Regions from separate parts of the Vandammella animalimorsus genome, predicted to be linked through region 2. Evidence: riboswitches for the same ligand, from Rfam matches in the RefSeq annotation. Region 2 holds a riboswitch; each other region holds the start of a gene.
The links. Region 2 has a riboswitch for cobalamin ahead of CLI93_RS00055 (TonB-dependent receptor). Riboswitches for the same ligand answer to the same signal wherever they lie in the genome.
Positions count from the first base shown of each region.

Region 1 (5,603 bases), 560 kb from region 2:
GCGGGCCACCAGGCGCAGGTTGTCCAGCACCTCGCCCACGGAGCGACTGAGCAAGACCATCACCGGCACGCCGATGCGCTGCATGGGCTCGACCAATTGGTGCGCCGCCTGGCGCGCCGGGGTGACGATGACCAGCTCGGGCGCCAGCGCGGTGACGGCATCGACCGAAAAGCCCAGCCGCCCGCCCACCTTGGGCAGGCCCAGCACGGCCTTGGGGTAGCGGGTGTAGTCCTCCACGCCGACGATGCGCCCGGCCAGGCCCAGGTAGGCCACCAGCTCGGTGTTGGAGGAAAAGATCGTCACGATGCGCTGCGGCGGGCGCGGCAGCGCCACATCGCGTCCCAGCGCATCGCGCAGCAGCACCGGGGCGCTGGCTGCGGGCTGGTCGGCCTGCTCATGCAGGCAGTGCGCCAGCCAGGGGCTGGTGCCGCTGGCTGGATCGGCTGCCGCCGCGCCGCTGGCCCAGGCAGGCCAAGCTGACCAGGCCAGCGCGAGCAGCAGCGCTGCGCACAGCCCGCGCAAAGCCGCCCTCCCCCTGCCGCGGCTGGCGCTCAAAAACGCGCCTCCAGGCCGAGCTGGAATTCGCGCCCGGGCATGGAAGTGCCGCAGCCGCCGTTCTGGAAGCGCCGGTCGGAGATGCAGGCCGCGCCGCGGTCGGTGGAGATGAAGATCGGGTGCTGGTTCTTGTCCAGCAGGTTGTTGACCGCCGCGAACAGGCGCAGGCTCTGGCTGAGCTGGTACTGGCCGCGCAGGTTCCAGACCGTGAAGCTGCCCTTGCGGTGCAGGAAGGCGCGGCGCGGCTCGGCCTGCGGGATCAGCAGCGACTCCTCCGTGTCGTACCACATCGGCCCGCGCAGAATGCCCGCCAGCTGCACATTCCAGGCGCCAGCTTGGCCCTCGCGGCCCTGGCCGTAGCGCAGCCCGGCCGAGAGCGCATGGCGGTACATGCGCTGCACGCGCTGACTTTCCAGCGCTGCAGCGGCGCCCTTGTCCTGCATGGTGAAGTGGTAGTAGCCGTGGCCAAACAGGCTCAGCGCCGGCGCACCCGCGCCCCAGCCCAGGGCCTGATCCAGGCGCAAGTGCGCGCTGGCCTCCAGGCCGCGCGCGACGATGTTGGCGCGGTTGTTGCCGTAGTCCGAAGTGTTGGTGCCCGGCCCGCGCGAGATGGTGATGATGCGATCACTGATGGTGTTCTGAAACAGCGCGCCATCGAGCCGCCAGGCCGCGCCCTGCCAGGTTGCGCCCACCTCCAGCTGGCGCGCGCGCTCGGGCTTGAGGTTCGGGTTGCCAAAGCTGCGCCCGCCGCCCAGCGCGGTGAAGTCAGCGGCCAGCTCGGTGGCCGTGGGCGCGCGAAAACCCGTGGCAGCCAGAGCCCGCAGACTGGTTTGCTCGCTCAAGCGATAGGTGGCGCCCAGCGACCAGGTCAGCGCGTCGTAAGAGCGCGCCGCAGCGCGCTGCGCGGCCAAATGCGGGGTATCGTCAAAGTGCGTGCGGCCCCAGGTCTTGCGCACGCCGCCGCGCAGCGTCAGGCGGTCATCGAGCAGACGCTGAGCGTCCTCGAAGTACAGCGCATGCACTTGCTCGGTCTGGTTGTAGTCGATGGGCGGCACCTGGCGGGCGGGGCCGCCGGGCACGGGCAGGCGCTCGCGCTGCGAGCGCAGCTTGCTGCGCTCGGTGTCGTAGCCCAGCAGCACATCGTTGCTGGGCGTGAGCGCCGCGCGTGCATGCAGGCGCGCTCCCGTGGCATTGAGGTTGCGGCGGTTGTAGTCGCGCGCCGTGCCCGGCGCAGGGTTATTGCCCGAGCGGATCACTGGCGAGGCCCAGTTGAACTCATCCACGTCCTTGAGGCGGTACAGGTGCGCCGTCCAGCCCAGACGCTGATCGGCGCTGGCGCCGTCATAAACCAGATCCAGCGAGCGATTGGAGCGGTTGTCCCGGCTCAAGGTGTTGGCGCCCGAGCCGCGAAAGCCCGCATCGAAGATGCCATCGGTGCGCAGGTTCACATCCAGCCGGTGCTGCTCGTGCAGCTGCCAGCCCCAGGCGACGCTGGCGCCACGGCGGCGCCAGGCGGTGTTTTCCATGCGGTGGCCCAGGCCGCTGTCGTAATCCTCGCGCCCACCGGCTGAGACGCCAACGAACCAATCCATGTTGCCGCTGGCGCCGCTGGTCTGCGCCTGGGCGTGGTACTGGCCCCAGGAGCCGCCGCGCAGCTGCACGCTGGCAGGCGGCTGGCCCTGGCCGCTTTTCATGATGACGTTGACGATGCCGCCCATGTTCTGGCTGCCGTACAGCACCGAGGCCGGGCCGCGCACGATCTCGATGCGCTCGACCTCGGCCGGGTTGAGCTTGGAGAGATTGGCCGTGCCCGCGCGGCGGCCATTGACCAGCACCAGCACCTGGCTGCGGAAGTCGCGCCCCTGGCCATCGGTGGCCGCGCCGCGCAGGTTCATCGAAGTCTGCGCCGCCGTCCACTCGCTGAAAAAGCCCACGGCGTGCTCGGCCAGCAAATCCGTCACCGAGCGCGCCGAAGAATGCTCGATCGCCTCGCGCCCGATCACCTGGGTCGTGCCGGCGATGCGGCTGCGCTCCTCGGGCCGCGCCGTGGCAGTGACGAACACTTCATCCAGCGTCGCCGCCCCATCGGCCGCAGCCTGCTGGGCCAGCGCTGGCGCGCACAGGCTGGCACAGGCCAGCGCCACGCCGGCCAGGCGGCCAGCAGCTCGATGATGGCCGGGCGCAGCAAAGCCCTGGCCCGATACAAAGAAACGGGTCATTGAATTTCCCCTTGCCGCGCCAACCCGCGCAGCCAATACACACTCAGCGCCCCGGCCCGCCGCCTTGCCAGGCCACGCGCCCTGCACGGGCGGCGGCTGAAGAAATAAGGGTGGCGGGCGCGCAAAGACGCCACCAGGGTGGTTTCGCAGCCGGTCTCCGGGCTCGTCCAGGCCGCAGGCGCGCATCAAGGCGACGCGCCTGCAGAACACCGCCGGGCCTTCCCATGGCGCAGGGCCACAGTGGCTGGCCCCGGCAGCGCGCAGCAGCCGGGGCCAGGGCGGATACAAGAACCTACCGTTGCGGGGGCAGCGCAGGCTTGGGCACACCTGCTTCCCGCCGGGCCTTGGGCAGCGCAGCGCAGGCCGCACGCCCCTCCAGGCCCGGCCGCCAGCGGCATGCCGGCGGACACTACGAAACACTGCGGCCGCGCGCACAGCAGCGTGCGGCCGCGCAAAAGGCGCGCATTGTAGTTCGATGAGAGTCTGTTCTCGATCTCAGTCGGGCTTGCCGCCCTCCTCATCGGCCAGGCCGTGCTCGACCACATAGACCGCGATTTGCACGCGGCTGTTGAGGTTGAGCTTCTTGAGCACGTTCTGCACATGAATCTTGACGGTGCTCTCGGTCACGTCCAGCTCGCGGGCGATGACTTTGTTGCTGGTGCCACGCGCCAGCAGGCGCGCCACCTGCACCTCGCGCGCCGTCAGGCGACTGCGCTGGGCATCGCCATCGGCAGGAGCTGCAGGCGCGGGCGGCGATGGGGGCTGATGACGAAATTGCTCGACCAGCTTGGCCGTCATGCCCGGGTCGATCACCGGCTCGCCCGCCACGGCGCGGCGGATGCCCTGCACCAGGGCTTCGGCGTCGATGTTTTTGAGGAGGTAGCCGCGCGCGCCACTGCGCAGCGCCTGCGCCAGCTCTTCACCCTCTTCAGAGACGGTGAGCACGATCACCGCACTCTCGGGCACGTCCTGCGAGAGCATTTGCAGAACTTCCAGCCCGCTGGGGCCGGGCATGTTCAGATCCAGCAGGATCACGTCCGGGCACAGCTCCTTGGCGCGCTTGAGGCCCTCGATGCCATCGGGCGCTTCACCTACAACTTCAAAGTCCTCCTGGCGCTTGAGCAGCAGGCGCAGGCCGGAGCGGAACAGGGTGTGATCATCAACAAGCAGAATGCGAATGGTCATGGATATATCGTGGTTTTTTATGTGTGCCGCCAGCCCGCACCCGCAGCAGTCAGCAGGCCAGAGCACTGGATTGGGCTGAGCGGCTGCGGCAAGCTGCGTTGAGCACTGCGCATCACGCTGGCTGGCGTTCGCTGGCAGGCAAGGTCAGTCGCACGCGCGCACCAGCGCCAGGGGCAGAGTCCAGCAACAGGTGCGCGTTCATGCGTGCGGCTCGCTCGCGCATGATGCGCATGCCCACATGGGCGTCACTGCGCGTGCTGACTTCCTCGGGGTCATAGCCCTGGCCATCGTCCTGCACATCCAGCGTGAAATCGCGCGCGTTGTCGATGCGCACGGAAACGCGCCGGGCCTGGGCATGCTTGCGCACGTTCGAGAGCGCCTCCTGCAGCAGAAACAGCACCTGCAGCTGCTGTTCGGGCGCCAGCGGCGCGCCCTGGGCATAGTGCAGCTCCAGCGCAATTTCACAGCCGCTTTGGCGGCGAAAGCGCTGTACGGTGTCCTCAATCAGCTCACAGAAGTCGCCCTGCTCGAGCTTGCTGCGAAAGTTGCTCAACAGCTCGCGCACATCCTGGTAGCTTTCCTCAACGCCGGTGCGCAAGAGCGGCAGGATTTCATCCACCTCCTGCGCGTCCTGGCGGCGCACGGCATCCTCTAGCAACTGCAATTGCAAGTTCAGAAAATTCAAGCCTTGCGCCAGGCTGTCGTGCAAGCCCTGGGCCACCAGGGAGCGCTCTTGCACGACCGCCAGCTCGCGCGCCTTGGCGTCCAGGCGGCGGTTTTCCAAGGCCACGCCCAGCAACTGGCCCAGCGACTGCAGCAACTGGCGCTGGGCCGGCTGCAGCTCGCGCGGGGCACGAAAATGCAGCGAGAACGAACCCAGCACTGCTTCGCGCGCGATGATGCGAAACACCGCCACGCTGGCAAAACCCTCATGACGGCAATTGGGCGCGGCCGCTTCCGGCAGATGCGAGAGATCGCGCACGAACAGCACTTGCTGCTGCAGCGTGGCCTGGCCACAGTGGCAGTCGCGCACCGGCATGCAGTGCTCGGCCTCGGTCAAGGCCGGCGACAGGCCCACCGCAGTCACCAGACTCAGGCGCTCGCTGCCGGAATCAAGCGTACGAATGCTGGCGCCCTGGGCCTCGAACTGGGCCGTCACCCGCTGCAAAAAGCCTTCGCACATGGCCTCGATGTCGTTGGGCTGATTCAAGAACGCGGCCATGTCGTACAGGGCGCCAATCTGGTGGTTCTGCGCGGCCAGGCGCGCGGTTTTCTCGGCCACGCGCTGCTCCAGGCCTTGATAGAGGCTTTGCAGCTCATCGGCCATCTGGTTGTAGCCCGCAGCCAGCAGGCCAAACTCATCGTTGCGTTGCACGGCCAGACGCGTGCCGAATTGATGCGCAGCCATGGATTGCAGACCTTCTCTCAGGCGCATGACCGGCGCGACGATCCAGCGATAAAGCAAGTAAATCATGGCCAGCGTGCCCAAAACGGCCAGCAGCAATAGAAGCCCTTGGGCCAGATTCAAGGCAGTGGTCTTGCGGGCGCTGTCCTGCTCAATCTGTGCGACCAGCGCCTCGGTGCGCAGCACCAGCTCGGGCAGCGCCGCCAGATAGGCGCCGGGCTCGCCGCTGCGCAAGGCCT
Region 1 covers NZ_NTBH01000001.1:567,550-573,152, forward strand. The annotation lists gene CLI93_RS02405 (ABC transporter substrate-binding protein) at 1-555, opposite strand, end outside; gene CLI93_RS02410 (TonB-dependent receptor) at 552-2,774, opposite strand; cobalamin riboswitch at 2,926-3,111, opposite strand; gene CLI93_RS02415 (response regulator) at 3,270-3,959, opposite strand; gene CLI93_RS02420 (type IV pili methyl-accepting chemotaxis transducer N-terminal domain-containing protein) at 4,072-5,603, opposite strand, start outside.
Region 1: linked by a shared signal. The riboswitch ahead of CLI93_RS02410 (TonB-dependent receptor) and the one ahead of CLI93_RS00055 (TonB-dependent receptor) in region 2 are both predicted to bind cobalamin.

Region 2 (5,603 bases):
GCCTGCTGTGCGGCCTGCATGTGCTGCACCAGTTGCTGGCCGCGGGCTTCATCGCCGGTGCTGCGCGCCACGAGCAGGATTTGCGCCTGGGCATCGGCAAAACCGTCGGCGCCGGGCACGGCCAGCACAGGGATGCCGAAGCGGCGCAGCATCTGCGTGGTGTGCAGCGTGGTGTGCGTGCCCACCAGCACCAAGTCCGGTTGCAGCGCCAGCACTTCCTCGGCGCTGCCACGCACGCTGGGGATGCCGCGCGCGGCTTCGGCCAGCATGGACGAGGTCGGATCGCTGGCCAGGCGGCTGAGCGCGGCAATGCGCGAGCGCTCGACCAGTTGCAGCAGGATTTGGTCGGTGCAGAGGTTGAGCGAGACGATGCGCTGCGGGCGTGTTGCCTCGGCGGTGGCCGTGGTGGCTGGGCGCTCGCTGGCGGCCTGTGGCAGTGGGCTGGCCGCAGGCGGCAGCCCAGCTTGCTCGGCCCTCTGGCAGCCTGCCAGCGCCGCCAGCATTGCCAGCGCCGCAACAGGGGCTTGCTTCATCCGTCGCACATTCAGCCGCCGCACACAAAGCCTTTGCCGCTCTGGTCGGCCGGGTCGGGCGGCAGGTTCAGGTAGTCGCTGCGCAACTGGTTCCAGGCCGCCAGACGGCTCCAGTCGGGCGTGGCCGCCAGCGCCTGCTCGTCGGTCAGGAACGGGTTGGGCAGGAACACCGTCAGCTGCTGGTGCCCGGCGTGGGTGAACAGGCGCAGGCCCCAGCTGCGCGGCGCGCCATCGCGGTCGAGCAGGCGGTACAGCTCGGCGCGACCGGTGCGGCGCGCATGGGCCAGCTCGGGCGCTACGCCCTTGAACTCGCCAATGCACAGGTGAAAGTGCCAGGCGCCGAAGTCGATGGTGGCGTAGCCGTCGAGCAGGCCCACGCGCAGCGGCGCGTTGGGGGCCTTGATTTCATAGACGACGCCGGGCTCGCAGACGCCGAAGTGGATCTGCTGCCACCACTGGCCGAACACGTCCTGCAGCAGCATCCACAGCGTGTCCTCGTCGGTGGGCAGGGGCCAGGCTTCGCTGACGCTGCCATCGGGTTCGGTGCGGCGCTGCGGTGCGTTGGGGACGGGGGGGCTGCTGGCGGCGTTCATCACAGCTCCCAGATGTAGCGGAGCTTGAACTGGCGGCCCGGCTGCGGGAAGCCGAACTTCTCCCAATAGAACTTGTCGGTGAGGTTGTCCACGCTCAGTTGCAGCGCGTGCTGCGCGGCGAACTGGTAGCGCAGGCTCAAGTCGGCCACGCTGTAGGGCGCGTAGCTTTGCTGCTGGCCGTAGGTGGCGGGGTTGACCCAGTCCAGATCCTTGCGGCTGCCCACATGGCGCAGCGCCAGGCGGCCGCTCCAAGGGCCGTGTTGGCCTTCGAGCGCCAGGCGCCAGGTCTGCCGGGGCACGTTGTTGGCATCGACCCATTGACCTTTGACCTGATCGCGGGCCTTGAGCATGCGCGTGCCCGACAGGCCCAGCGACCAGCCGGGCGTGAAGCGCCAGCGCGCCATCAGCTCCACGCCCTGCATGCGGGCGCGGTGGGCATTGGCAAAGGTGCTCAGGCTTTGCTCGGGCGTGTCGATGGCCTTGACGCTGACGATTTTGTCGCGCACGCGGGTGTCGAAATAGGTGGCGTCGATCTGCCAGGCGTGGTTCTCCCAGCCCAGGCCCAGATCCCAGCTGCGGCTGGATTCGGGCCGCAGCGCGGCATTGCCGCGGGTGATGAGGCGGCGGCCGTCACGGACGCTGAGCGATTCGCCCGTGAGCTGGAAGGCATCGGGCGTCATAAAGCCTTCGCCGTAGCTGGCATGGGCCGTGAAGCCGCCGCCCAGGCGCTGTTGCACGCCAGCGCTGGGGCTGGTCTTGCCGAAGTTCGCCTTGCCTGGCGTGAAGCTGGTGAGCAGCGGCGTGGCCAGCGTCTGCACGCGGATGCGGTCGTGGCGCGCGCCCAGGTTCAGCACCGTCGCGCCCTGGTTGAACTCCCAGCTTTGCTGGGCGTACAGGCCGGCGCTTTGGCGGCGGCTGTTGGCCGAGTAGGGCGCGAGCTGGGCGCCGCTCTTGTCGTAGCGGCGCGAGGTGGACTGGGCGCGGTCGGCATCCAGACCCAGCACCAGCCGCGCGCCGGCGCCCCATTGCCAGGCGTCTTGCAACTGCAGGCCGCTCCAGCGCAGCGTGCCGCCGTAGCTGCGGTAGGGGTAGGTGGTGCCTGGCGGGTCATAGCGCGAGCTGACGGTGGCATTCTCCGCAGTCTGACGGCCGGTATAGGCGCTGGCGCTCAGGGCGTGCGCGCCCAGCTGGCCCTGCAGTTGCAGGCGCGTACCCCAGCGGTCCAGATCCTTGCTGCCTTGGTTTTGCAGACCGTAGGCGATGTCGCCGGGCGAGGCAATGCCCTTGCCGCGGTACAGGCTGCTGCGCCAGTCCAGCTGCCATTGCGGCGCCAGTTGCAGGCCCAGGCGCAGTGCGTGCTTTTGGATGTTGTAGTCCGAATGCGGGCGTTTTTGGCCATTGCCCATGCGCATGTCGCCCTCGGCCTGCCACTGGCCGCTGTAGTCGAAGCTCAGGCGCTCATTGATGCGGCCGCCGGCGCGGCCCTGAAGCTCACGCGCGCTGAACTGGCCCAGGCCGGCGCTCAGGCTGGCCTCAAGCGGGCCGGTGCTGCGCCGCGTGATCAGGTTGACCACGCCGCCCATGGCCTGTGAACCGTACAGCGCCGAGGCCGGGCCTTTGAGCACCTCGATGCGCTGCAGATCGCCAGTGCCCAGCGTGCTGAGGTTGTCGGTCATGGCCGGCAGGCCATCGACCAGCAGCAGCGTGCGCTGGTTCAAGCCGCTGAACTGCGGCCCAAAGCCGCGAATGCCCACGCCCGAGAGCTGGCCCGGGTACTGGATCACATCGACACTGGCATTTTTCTTCAGCACGTCCACCAGCTCGCGCTGTGGCGTGGCCTCGATGGTGGCGGCATCGACCACCTCGATGCGCTGGGGCTCATCGGCCAGCGGCGTGGGCGCGCGGCTGCCGGTGACGACGACAACGGGTAATGTGCTGGCCTCGGCCTTGGGTTTTGTTTGGGCCGGTTGTGTGTCGTTGGGCTGGGCCTGCAGGCCGGGCAGGGCCAGCAAGAGAGGCAAAAGGGGGAGGTGTTTTGGGGACATGGGCGTTTTCTCAGCCAAGGAAATCCGCCACCGTGATCGCGCTGATTCGCATGCGCCAAGGCCCGCAGCCGCCAGGCGCAGGCGCGCCCAGTGCAGCCGTGCCACTGTCGCCCGCCACCCCGCAGACGATCACCGTGACCGGCGGTGCACGCCGGGGCGCGCACTGCCTGACAATGCAGGCCGGTATCCGGACTCGCAAGACCAAGAGCGCCGCCTTCCCAAAAGGGCTGCCCAGACCATCGGCGGTCTGAACTTCACCCAGCTTCAGTGGCTGCCGCCCGGCGCAGCGTGTGCGCAGCAGGCGGCCTGGCGCCCCCATCCTTGCTTACCGTTGCGGGGGCAGTCAGGGCTTTGCACCCTGTTCCCGTTGAACCCGCTGCCCTGGTTGCCAAGAACCCAGGCAGCGCGGCACCTGCAAACCACAAAGAAAGCTGCGTCCGCGCTGGCGCTGAGCAGTGGCGCCGAGCGCAGAACGCGGCGCGCATTTTAGCGGCCCAGCAGCCCTGGCTCGGCCCTGGCATTGCCGGCCTGGGCGTTCAGCGGCGCGGCCGCTTGTGGGCCTTGCTGCAGTTGCTGCAGCAGCTCGTGCAGCAGGGCCTGGGTGTTGTTGCTGGTGGTGGTCAGCGTCATCTGCCAGTCGCTGAGCAGCCCGTTGGCGATGCAGTGCTGCAAGAAGGGCTGCAGCGCGCTGTAGTAGCCGTCCACGTCGAGGATACCGATGGGTTTGTCGTGGTAGCCCAGCTGTCGCCAAGTCCAGATCTCGAACAGCTCCTCGAAGGTGCCGATGCCGCCGGGCAGGGCGACGAAGGCATCGCTGCGCTGGGCCATCATGGCCTTGCGCTGGTGCATGGTGTCCACGACGAACAGCTCGTCGCAGGCTTCGTTGGCCATTTCCTTGTGCACCAGCACGGTGGGGATGATGCCCACCACGCGCGCGCCCGCTTCCTTGGCGGCCTGGGCCACCAGGCCCATCAGCCCGGATTTGCCGCCGCCGTAGACCAGCTGGCCGCCTTGCTCGCCGATCCAGCGGCCAACGGCCTGGGCGGCTTCGATGATGCGCGGGTTGCTGCCATTGCGCGAGCCGCAGTAAACGCAGAAGGAGAAGCGGGGTTGCATCGGGGGGGTCTCAGGGGGTGAAGAGGGTGTTGCCACTGACGGTGTTGGCCGTGCCCTGGTCGAGGATGGTGTGGCTGTGGATGTAGTTGCCCGTCACGGTGTTGCCCGAGGTGGTGTCCGTCAACCACAGGCCGGTGTGCCAGAGGCGGTTGTTGCGGATGCTGCTGCCGCTGATGCGCTCGAGCGTGACGGAGCGCAGGTAGTTGGGCTCGAAGGTGTTGCCTTCGATCTGCACCCCGCTGACGCGGGCGCTGCTGGCGCTGACCTCGTAGGGCACGCCGGCATAAATGCCGTAGCCGCGGTTGCCGGCCACGTGCGCCTGGGTGATGCGCACGTTGTGGATGGTTTCGTCCTTGCCGGGCCGGATGTCGATGCCGGTCATGGGCGCCACGCCGTGCGTGCTGTGGTAGCGCCCGCCCTGCACCAACACGTCCTGGGCCGAGGCGATGGCCAGGCCGCGGCGGCGGTTGCCCTCGGCCACCACGTTGCACAGTTGCACGTCGCGGCTGGCTTGGGTCACGGCCAGGCCATCGCCCCAGGCATCCTGGACTTTGACTTGCTCGATGACGATGCGGCTCGATGCGGCCACCATCACGCCCGTGCCCCAGGCGCCTTCAGCGCCTTGGCGCGTGTGGCGGTCGCCCAGCACCGTGCCGCCGACCAGGCGGGCGTTGTCCACCTGCTGGAAGCGCACGATGTCGTAGAAGCCGGCGCTGCCGGGCTTGGCTTTGAGCACAGCCTGGTCGGAAAGCCGCAGCGTCATGTGGCTGCGCATGAACAGGCGCTTGGCCGGGTCGATCAGGTAAGTGCCCTCGGGCACCCAGACCATGCCGTTTGTGCCGGCGGCCTGGTCAATGGCGGCCTGGATGGCGGCGGTGTCGTCGCTGCGGCCATCGCCCTTGGCGCCCTTGTCGCGCACGTTGATGGCCTGGCCTGCAGCGGGCATGGGCGCGCACTGCCCAGCAGTTGGCGCTGGCGTGGGCGAGGGGTTGGCCACGGGCGCGGGCGGGATGGGCGCAGGGGCCACCACGGGTGCCGCATCGGTCGGCAGCAGGGGCACGGCGGCCAGAGTATTGAGCCGATTGTTGGCAATGGTGTTGTGCTTGGGGCTGCCGTCGGCGTTGGGCTCGTCGACGATCAGGCGATCCAGCGATGCCCCGGGCCGCCCGGTGATGGCGTTGTCCGTGATGGTGATGAAGGTCGCCAGCGGCTCCAGGCTGATGTTGAGGTACTGGCTGTTGATGATGCGGTTGCCAGTGATGCGGGTTTTCCAGCTGCGATTGCCCAGGCCCAGGCCGATGGAGTTGTCGATGATG
Region 2 covers NZ_NTBH01000001.1:9,645-15,247, forward strand. The annotation lists gene CLI93_RS00045 (ABC transporter substrate-binding protein) at 1-533, opposite strand, end outside; gene CLI93_RS00050 (DUF7676 family protein) at 545-1,126, opposite strand; gene CLI93_RS00055 (TonB-dependent receptor) at 1,126-3,147, opposite strand; cobalamin riboswitch at 3,333-3,601, opposite strand; gene CLI93_RS00060 (LOG family protein) at 3,658-4,287, opposite strand; gene CLI93_RS00065 (glycosyl hydrolase family 28-related protein) at 4,298-5,603, opposite strand, start outside.

Region 3 (5,603 bases), on a different contig from region 2:
GCGCGGGTTGTCGGCATCGCGCGTGATGATGTCCTTCTTCTCGATGCGGTAGGCTGCCGCCGTCCACTCGCCCAGGCCCTGGCCGAATTGCTGCTTCAGGCCCACTTCCAGCTGGCGCGCCGTGCTGAGCTTGAAGTCGCGGTTGGCCAGGTTCAGCGTCAGCATGCTGGTGATGGGGTCGTGCCCTTGTGAGAACTGGCCGTACAGGCTGGTGCCGGCGCCAAGCTGGTGCGTCAGGCCCAGGCGCCAGGCCGTGCCGCCCAGGGTCTTGTCAAACGGCGTGCCGCGCACGCGCTCATGGCGCGAATAGCGCGAGACGTCGCGGCGCAGCCCGGCCAGCACCAGCCAGCGCGGCTGCACCTGCCAGGCGTCCTCCAGGTAGAAGGCGTGAGCCGTGGTGCGGGTATCGAACTTGGGCAGCGTGGGATCGGGGCTGTGCCAGAAGCCGTGCTGCGGCCAGCGCGCCGGCACCGTGGAGCTGCCGCCATAGGGCGCGTTGTTGGTGTGCGTGAAGTCGGTGCGCGAGACCTCCCAGCCGGCCACGGCGCGGTGCGCGCCCAGTTCCAGAACGGCCTCCAGGCGGTTGCCCAGCTGGCCCATGTCGTGGCCGATTTCCAGGTAACTGCTGCGCGCCACCGTGTCCGTCTGCGGCTCGTAGCGGTAGCTCTCGATGTTCTTCCAGTGGCGGTGCGCGCTGAAGCGGTACAGCTCGTTGCGCAACGTCAGCCAGTCCTGGGCCTGCCACTGCGCACGGGCGCGCAGGCGGCGGTCCTCGTAGCGCACGATGCTGTCCTCGCTGTTGTAGTTGCGCTGCTCCAGGCCAGGAACAATGCGCCCATCGTGCACCGGGCTGCCGAAGTAGCGCTCGGGTTTGTCCATACTCAGATCGGCCAGCAAATCGACCTGCCAGCGCGCATCGGGCTGCCAGCGCAGCGTGCTCATTAACTTGCCGCCGCTGCTGCGGCCCAGCTCGCGCTGGCCGGTGGCGCGGTGGCCGTACACATCCAGGCGGTAGCTGAACTGCTCGCCCAGCGCGCCGGTAGCGCCCAGGCCGGCGCGCACCGCGCCATGCTGGCCAGCGCCCAGCAACAGCTCGTGGCCGCGCGTGCGGCTGGGCTGCTTGCGCACCGCGTTGATGGTGCCGCCCACGGTGCCGCCGCCATAGACGGTGGCGGCCGGGCCGCGCAGCACCTCAATGCGCTCATAGCCCCAGCTGTCGCTGGGATAAGTCACCGTGCCCGAGGCCACGCCCAGGCGCAGTCCATCCTCGGCCACGCCCACGCTGTTGACGCCGCTGAAGCCGCGCGTGGTGAAGGCCATGCCGCCATTGCCGGGCGCGCCCTGCGGCGTCATGCCCGGCGTGCGCGCCACGATGTCGGCCAGCGCATGATCGCCGCGCTGGCGCCAGGTTTGCTCATCCTGCGAAGCCAGGCTGGCAGGCAGCTGCTGGGCGTTCAGGCCCGTGCGGCTGCCCGACTCCGACGGTTGGGCCAGGCCCAGGGCGCTGGCAGGCAGCTGGGCCTGCACCTCGACGGTGGGCAAGGTCTGCTGCGCCCAGGCCGCGCAGCAAGCGCTGCCCAGCACAGCGGCTGCAGTCAGACGCAGACGCAGACGCGCGCGGGCGGGCGCGGGCGCGCAGCGCCCTCCTAGGGTCGGCCAGAGCGAGAGAAGAGAAAACGGTGTGTGAGTGCGATCAATCATGACAAAGCCAGAGCAAACCGCCTGCCTCGCATGCCGCACACGCCTGCAGGCGCCGCCGCGATCGCCACGGGGCCGCAGAACGCATGCACGCGCACCACGGGTCGCCGCCTCTGGCTGATCGCCCTTGCAGGGCCTGTCTGAGCGCCTCGGCTGCATCCCCGCAGACGGTGGTTGGGCGCAATGCCCCACGCCATCCCATGGGCGGCGCGGGGCGCTTGGAGCCTGCTCAAAACCTCTGCCCTACGGGCAAGACTTTGCGCAGGCTCTGACAGGCCGGTATCCGGGCTTGCAAGCGCGCCGCTGCATGACAGGCACACAGGGGCGCATTGTCTGGGCCTGGCCTTCCCAACGCCTTCGCACACCGCAGGATGCGGCCACGCAGGGCGCCAGTGGCTGGCCCGCCCCCCCCTTGTGACGAGGGCGGCGGGCCACGGCAACCGTGGCGGGCCTTGCAGGCCGGCCACGGATTTTTCAGAGAAACCAGACAATGGCAGGCAAGCCAGAAGCGCGCTTGGCGCAACCAAGGCAGAAGGCTTGCCCACGGTCACTTGCTGACCGTTGCGGGGGCAGCCAGGGCTTTGCACCCTGTTCCCGTTTAACCGGCGCGCTTACGCGCGTCGGCACCTGTTGGGTTCGCCCTGCCATGCAGGGCGGGCGCGAGTATAGCCGCAGCGCCTGCCCGGCCCAGCCGCCCAGCCCCTGTGAAACGCGCTCGGAGCCTGTTCAAAGTCTTGCTGCCGGCCGTGCAAGGACTTTGAACAGGCCCTCAGAACTGCGCCAGCAGATCGGACCAATCGGCCCGGCGGCCGGCATTGAGAAAGCGCTGTGGGTCTTGCTGCTGGCCGTTGTGCAGCACCTCGAAATGCAGGTGCGCGCCGGTGGAGCGCCCGGTGCTGCCGACCTCTGCGATGGTCTCGCCACGGCGCACCACGTCGCCGCGCTGCGCCAGCAATTTGGAGGCATGGGCATAGCGGGTCACCAAGCCATTGCCGTGGTCAATTTCCAGCAGATTGCCATAAGCGTGGTGGTATTCGTGCGTGATGACAATGCCGCCTGCGGCAGCCAGGATGGGCGTGCCGGTCGGGGCCTGGAAATCCAGCCCCATATGCTGGGCCTTGCGCCCGTTGAAGGGGTCAAGGCGCAGGCCAAAGCCCGAGCCCACCACGCGTCCGGGCACCGGCGCCTGGGTGGGGATCATGCGCTGGGCCAGATAGCGGGAAAACAGCTGCGCCTCCACGGCCGCGAGGAAGTCGGCCTGCGCCGTCAATCGCGTATCCAGCAGCTGCAGCAGCTGACGCAGCTCTTGAGCCTGCAGCGGCACTTCGCCCACCAGCGGGCCGCCCGCGCCGCCATCAAAAGCGCCCAGCAGCGCCGCCGGTGCAACCGGCTCGGGCGCGGGCAGACCCGCCAAATCGGCCACGCGCCCGGACAGCCCCTGCAGCTGCAGCAACCGGGCCTGCATCTGGCCCAACTGGCGTGCCATGTCGTCGATGCTCTGGCGCATCAGCGCCCGCTCAGCGGCAAAGGCCTCGCTGGCCTGGCTGGCCACGCCAAGAAAGCGATCGATGCTGCCGGCCTGCTCGCGCCAGCTGCTCTTGTGCAGCTGGTGCTGCAGCAGCAACAAACCGGCAGCCCCGGCCAGCAACAGCGCTGCCAAACCCAGCGCCAGCGCAGTCAGTGAGAAATTCAGGCAGTAGCTGCGCCGCAAACGGGCGTCGGTAATAATCAATTGCATGGGTGCGAACCGCCAAAAACCAAGTCAAGCCAGGCCGCAGCGCCTGGCTGTGGCGCGCCTGCCGGGCGAGCGAGGAAATTACGAAAACGGGGGCAGTCATGCCTGAGCAGAACGCCCGCCCGAAGCCGCGCGCCCAGCCTCCCCGGCATGAAGCCCAGACCGCAGGCCAGCGCGCGGCTGGCACGCACATCGGCGCGCTGGTGCAGCGCTCACCGCTGCTGGCGCAATTGACGCAGCAGGCCGAGCTGTCACACCGCCTGCTGCAATGCATTGCGCCCCATCTGCCCGCAGCGCTGCGCGCCGCCGTGCAGGCGGGGCCGGTGCTGGGCCAGGAATGGTGCCTGATTGTGCCAAACCCGGCCGCCGCCGCCAAATTGCGCCACCTCAGCCCGCTGCTGATCGATGCGCTGGCCCAGCCAGGGCCTGCCTTGCAGGAAGGCATGCCCCGCATCGAAAGCATCCGCGTGCGCGTCAGCAAATTGCCTGCGCCGGACGCTTGCAGATAACCGAGGCACCTACGTCCCCGAGACAATCAATTGCTAGGAGTTGTTGAGATTTAATGTTGCGGTGGTGTTTTCGGCCAAAACTCCACAGCTGCCATGTTGAAAACGTTTGCAAGGTATACAACCTTACGCTCGTTTTCGCCTTGCTTCTGCGGCCGTTACCTCGAAAAACCGCTTCGCAAACCCAATCTCAACAACCCCTAGCCCAAAAAAGTCAAAGATCCAAGATCAGCTTGGGAGACTTGGCCCTTGAGACGCAAATCATCATGACCTGATTCGACTCCTTTTCCTGCTTGGTCAGAATGCCATCAAAATGCTCAACTTCACCGTCGAGCACCCGGACCTCACAGGATCCGCATACACCTTCCTTGCAGGAATGCTCGCACTCGATACCCTCATCCAATAGCGTGTCGAGCAAGCTTTTACCTGCGGGTACCTGCACGGTTTTGCCAGAGCGCTCCAGGTACACCTCGAATGCACCATCCTGCGCATTGGGCGATAGTTCAGCGGCAACGAAGCGCTCTATATGAGTATGAGGATACCCCAGTTGCTCACACGTCCGCTCGAAAGCATCGAGCATAGGCGCCGGGCCGCAGCAATAGTAGTGGGTGTCGCCACCCTTGCCCTCCAGCAATTCGGCTAACTCGGGCGGGTGGCCAACTTCCTGATCAAAGTGCCAATGCACGTGCACTCCATGTGCTGAAGCCAAGCCTTCAATCTCCTCGACAAAGGCCGCCTCGTTGCGATTGCGCGCGCAATAGATCATTTCGACACTGCATCCCATGGCGCAAAGGTGGCGCAGCATGCACAGCAAAGGCGTCACGCCAATACCACCTGCAACCAGCACACTGTGCTGGGCACCATCGGCCAATGCAAAATGGTTGCGCGGTGCAGAAATTGTCAGGATCTGGCCGACCCGCAGGCTCTCGTGTACCCAGCGAGAACCGCCTCGGCTACCGCGATCTCGCAATATGCCAACGCGATAGAACGGATGACGGACATCAGCCGCGCTGACAGGCTGACACAACGAGTAGCTGCGCACCAGCCCATTGCCCAAGTGCAGGTCGATGTGCGCACCTGGTGTAAAGGAAGGGAAGACCACATCCGGGGCGGCCGGCCGCAACTCAACGCTAATGATGCCTTCCGCCTCGTACCGAATGGCAAACACCAGAGCCTGCAGAGTAATGGCTGTATTCATGCATTTACTCTTTCAGTCGAGGACTCAGAGGGCTTGGGCAGCCGGCTGCTCACGCGCCTGCAGCTGCTGCTTGGCCATCGAACGCAGATGACGCCGCAACCGCACCAAACCCATGTCATGCTGGTAGAGCGATTCGCGCAGATTGGCACCGGCTTCCATGTGCTCAACCAACACACGATCTTGTTCGAGCACGGCCCAGTGACGCGCCTCCAGGCGATTGCGGTAGAGAAAGCGCCAAGTGTCACGCTCCCAGCCTGGTGCCAATTTGCGCACGCGCCAAAAGAACACGGCCGACAACGCCTGACTAATGGGTGAGATGCCATAAATGATGGCGAAATTACCGCCCGGCCCGCCAGTCTTTGGGTATGGGATTTCCAGACGCATCCAGTGCGTGCCCGTATCACCAAACTCGGTCCAGTCGAAGTTGACGTTGCGCTGACCTTCTTTCTCGAATATGAAGCCGGTA
Region 3 covers NZ_NTBH01000005.1:147,040-152,642, reverse strand. The annotation lists gene CLI93_RS08950 (TonB-dependent receptor) at 1-1,701, opposite strand, end outside; cobalamin riboswitch at 2,139-2,344, opposite strand; gene CLI93_RS08945 (M23 family metallopeptidase) at 2,468-3,436, opposite strand; gene CLI93_RS08940 (DciA family protein) at 3,535-3,942, shown strand; gene CLI93_RS08935 (PDR/VanB family oxidoreductase) at 4,154-5,137, opposite strand; gene CLI93_RS08930 (aromatic ring-hydroxylating oxygenase subunit alpha) at 5,162-5,603, opposite strand, start outside.
Region 3: linked by a shared signal. The riboswitch ahead of CLI93_RS08950 (TonB-dependent receptor) and the one ahead of CLI93_RS00055 (TonB-dependent receptor) in region 2 are both predicted to bind cobalamin.